2 linked regions of the Glaciimonas sp. PCH181 genome follow. The protein of the gene in region 1 binds, or shares a complex with, the protein of each later gene. Links are inferred from orthologs where the notes say so. Each region holds a gene or a part of one and is shown in the gene's direction. Other genes may lie near its edges.

The links.
Region 2: the proteins of ybiB (region 1) and obgE are in contact, whole or in part, in a crystal structure (PDB 8BFT), measured with the Escherichia coli proteins. The link is inferred for Glaciimonas sp. PCH181 from one-to-one orthologs.

The regions. Positions count from the first base shown.
Region 1 is NZ_PYFP01000002.1:201,089-204,374, forward strand. The notes cover bases 1-2,956. They hold ybiB (DNA-binding protein YbiB), read left to right. Parts: upstream 1-957; coding sequence 958-1,956; downstream 1,957-2,956. Other genes in these bases: C7W93_RS13955 (zf-HC2 domain-containing protein), read right to left, coding at 1-30; C7W93_RS13960 (sigma-70 family RNA polymerase sigma factor), read right to left, coding at 137-706; C7W93_RS13970 (cation:proton antiporter), read left to right, coding at 2,286-2,956. Outside these bases: more of C7W93_RS13970, read left to right, coding at 2,957-3,286.
Region 2 is NZ_PYFP01000002.1:693,998-697,313, reverse strand. Bases 1-2,986 are described here. They hold obgE (GTPase ObgE), read left to right. Parts: upstream 1-931; coding sequence 932-2,041; downstream 2,042-2,986. Other genes in these bases: proB (glutamate 5-kinase), read left to right, coding at 2,217-2,986; rpmA (50S ribosomal protein L27), read left to right, coding at 289-546; rplU (50S ribosomal protein L21), read left to right, coding at 1-239. Outside these bases: more of proB, read left to right, coding at 2,987-3,316. UniProt on the Escherichia coli protein: An essential GTPase which binds GTP, GDP and possibly (p)ppGpp with moderate affinity, with high nucleotide exchange rates and a fairly low GTP hydrolysis rate.

The DNA.
Region 1 (3,286 bases):
GCAGGTAGGAAATAAACGATGACGTGGCATGAGTAATTGGTCCGGCTAAAAGGTCATAAAGTGTAGTCGTCGCAAGACCGAAAAAATTACATTAAATAAAGGATAGGCTATTTTTGCCACCTTTATTGCCATAATATTAACCAGGCTGCACACCAAACCAGTTCATTTGTAAACATTCACGCAAACGCGTGCGGGCGCGATAGAGAAGAACCCAGGCATTGGCGCTGGTAATATCCAGTTCTTTGCAGATGGCATCGGTATCGAGCTCGAGCCATTCGCGCATCATAAAAATGCGTCCTGTCTTGGCTGGTAATTTATCAATACAGAGCTGCAAAATATCAAAAAACTCTTTGCGCTCAAGTGTCCTATCTGGGCTGCCCCAGTCAGGCAAAGCCTCTACCGCATGATCTTTACTGGTGAAAAGCGCATCCACCATTTCGGCGTCGCTACGTTCGTCATAGACATCGTCAGTGAACTGCACTTCACGCTTACCGCGCCGTAACTGATCAATTAACTTATGTTTGAGTATGCCGATGACATACGTCTTAAACGAAGATTGCTGTTGAAATCTATCCGGATGCTCCATCACGGCAACAATAGTTTCCGAAACGGCATCTTCCGCCAGACTCGTATTACGCAATTGAAGTTGCGCGAACCTGACTAACTGGGGGCGTAGCGCTTGAAGATCACGAGGGTCAACTGCCATAAATAATCCAGCAAATTAGTATAAAAAATGCTTCCAAAAAGACAAGCGGTGCGGCTAACGTTAGAAATACCGCTATTATGCGGATAAATCGGCTTAGCGTATCAGGCATCAAAGCCGCTGAGCGCATCGCCAACGGCACCAGACTGTCGACGATTCTACCCGACTGTTGAGAGGTCGAATCTACGAAGCAGTAAAATTCAGATACTTCGACCGTTAATCTTTACGCAATCTACTATTGGCAATATTGTTATATGCAAAATACCTTATCTACGGACCCATTTATAGCTGCCCGCTTCATCAAAGAGATCGGACGCGGCAAAGATGGCGCTCGCAGCCTTTCTCGCTCCGACGCACACGACTTATATGCGGCAATGCTGGACGGAAGGGTATCTGATCTGGAGATGGGCGGCATTTTGCTAGCAATGCGTATTAAAGGAGAATCAGTCGATGAAATCGCCGGTTTTCTCGATGCTGCTGAGGCCTCTTTTGCGCCTTTATCAACCCCAGACGCAGCATCGATTTACGCGCCGGTTGTCATCCCCACTTACAACGGCGCCCGCCATATGGCCAATTTAACGCCATTACTAGCGCTGCTGTTGGCACGCGAAGGCATCCCAACGTTAGTGCATGGTGTGCTTACAGATACAGGCCGGGTCGCAACAGCAGAAATTTTTACTGCGCTTGGACATACGTTTTCTACTAACGTCGAGCATGCGATGCAATGCTTCGAACGGCAACAACCAGCTTTTATGCCGATTACCGCATTAGCCCCAAAAATGTCGCGTTTGCTGGATATGCGCCGGATATTGGGCGTGCGCAATTCGACGCATACCTTAGTCAAAATCATGCAACCGTTCAGCAAACCGGCGCTGCGCCTGACTTCTTATACGCATCCAGAATATCTCGTGATGCTGGGCACCTATTTTAAAACCACCGCGGCAGCAGAACGCGGCGATGTTTTTCTGATGCGTGGTACCGAGGGTGAAACGGTTGCAAATGCAAAAAGAGCGCAGCAAATTGAATGGTTTCACACCGGAACACACACTACGTTAGTAGAAAAACAAAACGTCGCCGAAGAAATCCCGGCGCTGCCGGAACAACGAGATGCTGCCGTCACGGCACGCTGGATAACACAGGTTTTAAAGGGAGATATCTCGGTACCGAAACCAATTGCAGAACAGGTGGCGCACTGCAAAGAGGTTTGCAAAACGCTGAAACTGCGGCAAAATCCCGCTCAACCCAGCCATTAAACGCCATCGATAAACGGAACTAAACCGATCTTTAGCTGACAAATTACGAGCAAATAATCTGGCCGGTATGAAAGCGCACTACTCGTGTTAGGCTAAGACAGCTATTACATGCGGTAAAGTCAACGCTATCAATTTACTCACAACAGGAGATCACGCTAACCTACGCTTTATTAATTCAGAGTAATTCTGTTTTAAGTCTTATGTCGTTTTTCCTCTCAATCAACTTCTTGCGCCACACTCTATTCGCACCGACAAAACCGATACCATCTACGGTTGCACGGTTATGGCAAGCACAGCAAGATCAATAAAACTAACCTTAGGGAGTATCCATGGACTGGGCTCTTCCATCCTTTGCCCTAGCAGATCCTCTTCAGTGGAATGCACTGTTATTGTTTGGCAGCTTGCTGCTATTCGGGTTGCTGGGCGGCTATATCGCGACAAAAACGCCTTGGGTTCCCCGGATTACCGGTTACTTAGTGGTCGGTTTCATACTGGGCGTCGGCGGCTTGGATCTGTTATCCGGCGATGTTCTCAAACTGGCAAATATTTTCGCTGATATTGCGGTCGCACTGGTCGTGTATCAACTTGGACGTTACGTAGACATCGGTTGGCTGCGCCGCGAAAAATGGTTGCTGGCAACTGTGATGCTGAGTTCAGCCTTATGTTTTGTGTTTGTAAGCGGTGCGCTAATATGGATCGGCACCTCAACCGTGCTCGCATTATTAGGTGGTGTGCTCGCCATCGCAACGGCACCGGCTGTAATCATGGTGGTAGTCAGGGATTTGAAGGCTGAGGGTCAAGTGACGAGACGGTTGGCTGCGATGACGGCGTTAAATAATTTTGTCGCGATCCTGGTGGCGTATGCATTACTGCCAGTCATTGCACATGAAGGCACAACGCCCTTCATCACAATGCTGGCACATACCGCGTATTCGCTCGTGGGATCGATATTGCTGGCATATGTGACGTATCGGCTGATGATCCCATTGGCGCGCCTGCTGGGCCGGCAGCCGAGTCGCCAATTCGTACTCGTCATCGCTGTGATCTCGCTGGCCATTGGTGCTGCCCATGCGCTGCAATTACCGGTATTACTGACAATGCTGGTGTTTGCCATCATGTCCAAGAATCTCGACCATCAGTACGATTTGATGGAATTAGAGTTCGGGGTCGCCAATGAGTTATTCATTGTCATGTTATTTGTCACCGTCGGCGCTTCTATCCGCCTCTCGGACTTGTCGATGGTGGGCCTCTCGGTTGTCGTCTTAATCGGTGCGCGCTTTCTGGCGATGGCGTGCGGGGTCTTTACCTTCGCCCATTTTGCGCGGATGAA
Region 2 (3,316 bases), 490 kb from region 1 along the record:
TACCTGCAGACATTGGCACCGAACTCACTATTGATCAAGTGCTTGCAGTTGGCGCTGGCGATACCCTGCAGGTTGGGGCGCCATTGGTCGAAGGTGCTACGGTGTCGGTTAAGGTATTGGCGCAAGGTCGCCACGATAAAGTCAAGATCTTCAAAATGCGTCGTCGTAAGCATTATCAGAAGCATCAAGGCCATCGTCAAAATTACACCGAAATTCAAATCGTTTCGATCAACGCTTAATTTAGCAATAAATTACGTCGATTGACTTAACCAAATCCAGGAGTTTTAAATGGCACATAAAAAAGGCGGCGGCACTACGCGCAACGGCCGTGACTCAGAGTCAAAACGACTCGGCGTCAAGGTCTACGGTGGCCAGGCGATTAACGCCGGCGGCATCATTATTCGTCAACGCGGCACTAAGACGCATCCAGGCGAAAATGTTGGCATGGGCAAGGATCACACCCTGTTCGCACTGATTCAAGGCAAAGTACAATTCGTGATCAAAGGCGCTGAAAAGCGTCAATATGTCACTGTTGTAGCAGCTTAAGTTAGTTAGCGCGAGGCGGAAGCCTTGCCGCAAAAGGCTCTGCCGTAGGTAGAGCCTTTTTAGTTTTCTGAGCATGAAAATTATGCGCTGCTTGCGTAAATTCATCGAAACTGCTCCATCGAATTGCAATGTCAATAAGTTGCGATATTTGCATGATGGCTACGATGATTCATCGATCAGTAGCAAAAACTGACTTCACAATATTAGTTAGTCGAAATAAATGTGCCATACGTTATATCAGTTAAAGGTCGTCTAAATTGTTGTGTAAGTTGCATAGGTTTTTTGCGGACTTCAACAATGCGATCACCCCGGAAGCCTGCCCGGCAACGCTAAATCAGGTAGGCATATCAGAATTATTTACCTCCAATCTCATTAGGACCTTCGAATGAAGTTTATAGATGAAGCAAAAATCGAAGTCATTGCCGGCGATGGTGGCAATGGGGTTGCGAGTTTTTTGCGTGAAAAATTTCGCCCCTTTGGCGGCCCTGACGGCGGCGATGGCGGCAAGGGTGGCAGTATTTGGGCCGTGGCCGACCGTAACATCAATACGCTAGTCGATTTCCGTTTTTCCAAAATGCATCGCGCTGGTCGCGGTGAAAATGGCCGTGGTTCGGATTGTTACGGCAAGGGCGCAGACGATATTAAATTGCGCATGCCAGTCGGTACATTGATTATCGATATCAATACCGGTGAAAGCATTGCCGATCTGACTGAACATGGTCAGGAAGTCTTGTTGGCAAAAGGCGGCGAAGGCGGCTGGGGTAACATCCATTTCAAAACCTCGACAAATCGTGCGCCACGCCAAAAAGGCGATGGTAAAGAAGGCGAACGTCGCGAATTGCGGCTTGAGCTGAAAGTCTTGGCCGATGTCGGTTTGCTAGGTCAGCCAAATGCCGGTAAGTCGACTTTCATCACTGCGGTATCGAACGCACGCCCGAAAATTGCCGATTATCCATTTACGACGCTGCATCCGAATTTGGGCGTAGTACGCGTTAGTCACGAAAAAAGCTTCGTGATTGCGGATATTCCCGGTTTGATCGAAGGTGCGGCTGATGGTGCAGGGCTGGGTATCCAGTTTCTAAAGCATTTACAGCGTACCGGCCTGCTATTGCACATCGTCGATTTGGCACCTTTTGAATCGACTGTCGATCCGGTCAAAGAAGCCAAGGCGATTGTTAAAGAGCTGCAAAAGTACGATCAGTCTTTGTTCGACAAACCGCGTTGGTTGGTGCTGAATAAGTTGGATGTCGTGCCGGAAGATGAGCGTAAGAGTCGGGTCAAGGATTTCGTTAAGCGTTTTGGCTGGAAGGGTCCAGTCTTCGAAATTTCGGCTCTGAATCACGCCGGTTGCCCGGAACTGGTCAACGATATTTATGCTTATCTGGCTGAAAAGCGTCAGCAGGAACACCGTGCTGAAGAAACGCAAATGACAGAAGAAGCACAAGGTATTCTGTCGATTGATCCAGATGATCCTCGCTTTAAAATTATTGACTAACGTTACGACTAACATTATTCAATAACGTTACGCATCAACGTTTAAGCGCCATAAATGTGCGTAGAGAGCCAATTAAGTGGCTCCACTCATCAACCGATATGGCTAGCGCTGACAAGCTCTGGCAATATCGGTTTTTTATTATTAGCGCCGAATAGGACCTTTGGCAGATCAAAATATGAATTCCATCATTCAAAAATCTAAACGTCTTATCATCAAGGTTGGTTCTTCACTGGTCACTAATGACGGTAAGGGACTCGATGGTGCTGCGATTGCTACGTGGGCTGCGCAAATTTCAGCATTGCGTGCGATGGGGAAAGAAGTGGTGCTGGTGAGTTCTGGCGCTATCGCTGAAGGGATGCAACGATTGGGTTTTGATAAGCGCCCGACCAGCATTGAGGAATTGCAGGCTTGCGCCGCAGTAGGACAGATGGGGCTGGCGCAAATTTACGAAACCAGTTTTCGTCTGCACGACATCCATACCGCGCAAGTGTTGCTGACGCATGCCGATCTTGCGGATCGGGAGCGTTATCTGAATGCCCGTTCGACCTTATTTACCTTGTTACGTTTTGGTGTCATCCCGATCATCAATGAAAATGACACGGTGGTGACCGATGAAATCAAGTTCGGCGATAACGATACGTTGGGCGCGTTGGTGGCGAATTTAATCGAGGCTGAGGCACTGATTATTCTGACCGACCAAAAAGGGTTATTTACTGCCGATCCGCGCAAAGATCCCAATGCTGAGTTCGTTCATGAGGCGCAAGCGGGTGACCCTGCGCTAGAAGTGATGGCGGGCGATGCGGGCACCGGGATTGGTCGCGGCGGGATGATCACCAAAATTCTGGCTGCGAAGCGTGCTGCGACATCTGGCGCACACACAGTCATCGCGTGGGGCCGGGAAGCGGATGTGTTGACGCGGCTTGCTGCCGGTGAAGCGATTGGTACGCAATTGAATGCCCAGACCGGCCAGTTGAAAGCGCGTAAGCAATGGATGGCAGATCATCTGAAAACGGCCGGTAAAGTGGTACTGGACGCTGGCGCGGTGCAAAAGCTGACGAACGAGGGTAAGTCGTTATTGCCCATCGGCGTGACAGATGTTTTGGGTGAGTTTGGGCGCGGCGACGTGATTACTTGTATGAATAGCGATGGCCGTGCGATTGCACGCGGCATCAGTAATTACACGAGCGCTGAAGCTCGGCGGATTATGCGTCATCCATCGTCAGAGATCGCCGCAATATTGGGCTTCGTCGAGAAATCGGAATTGATTCATCGCGA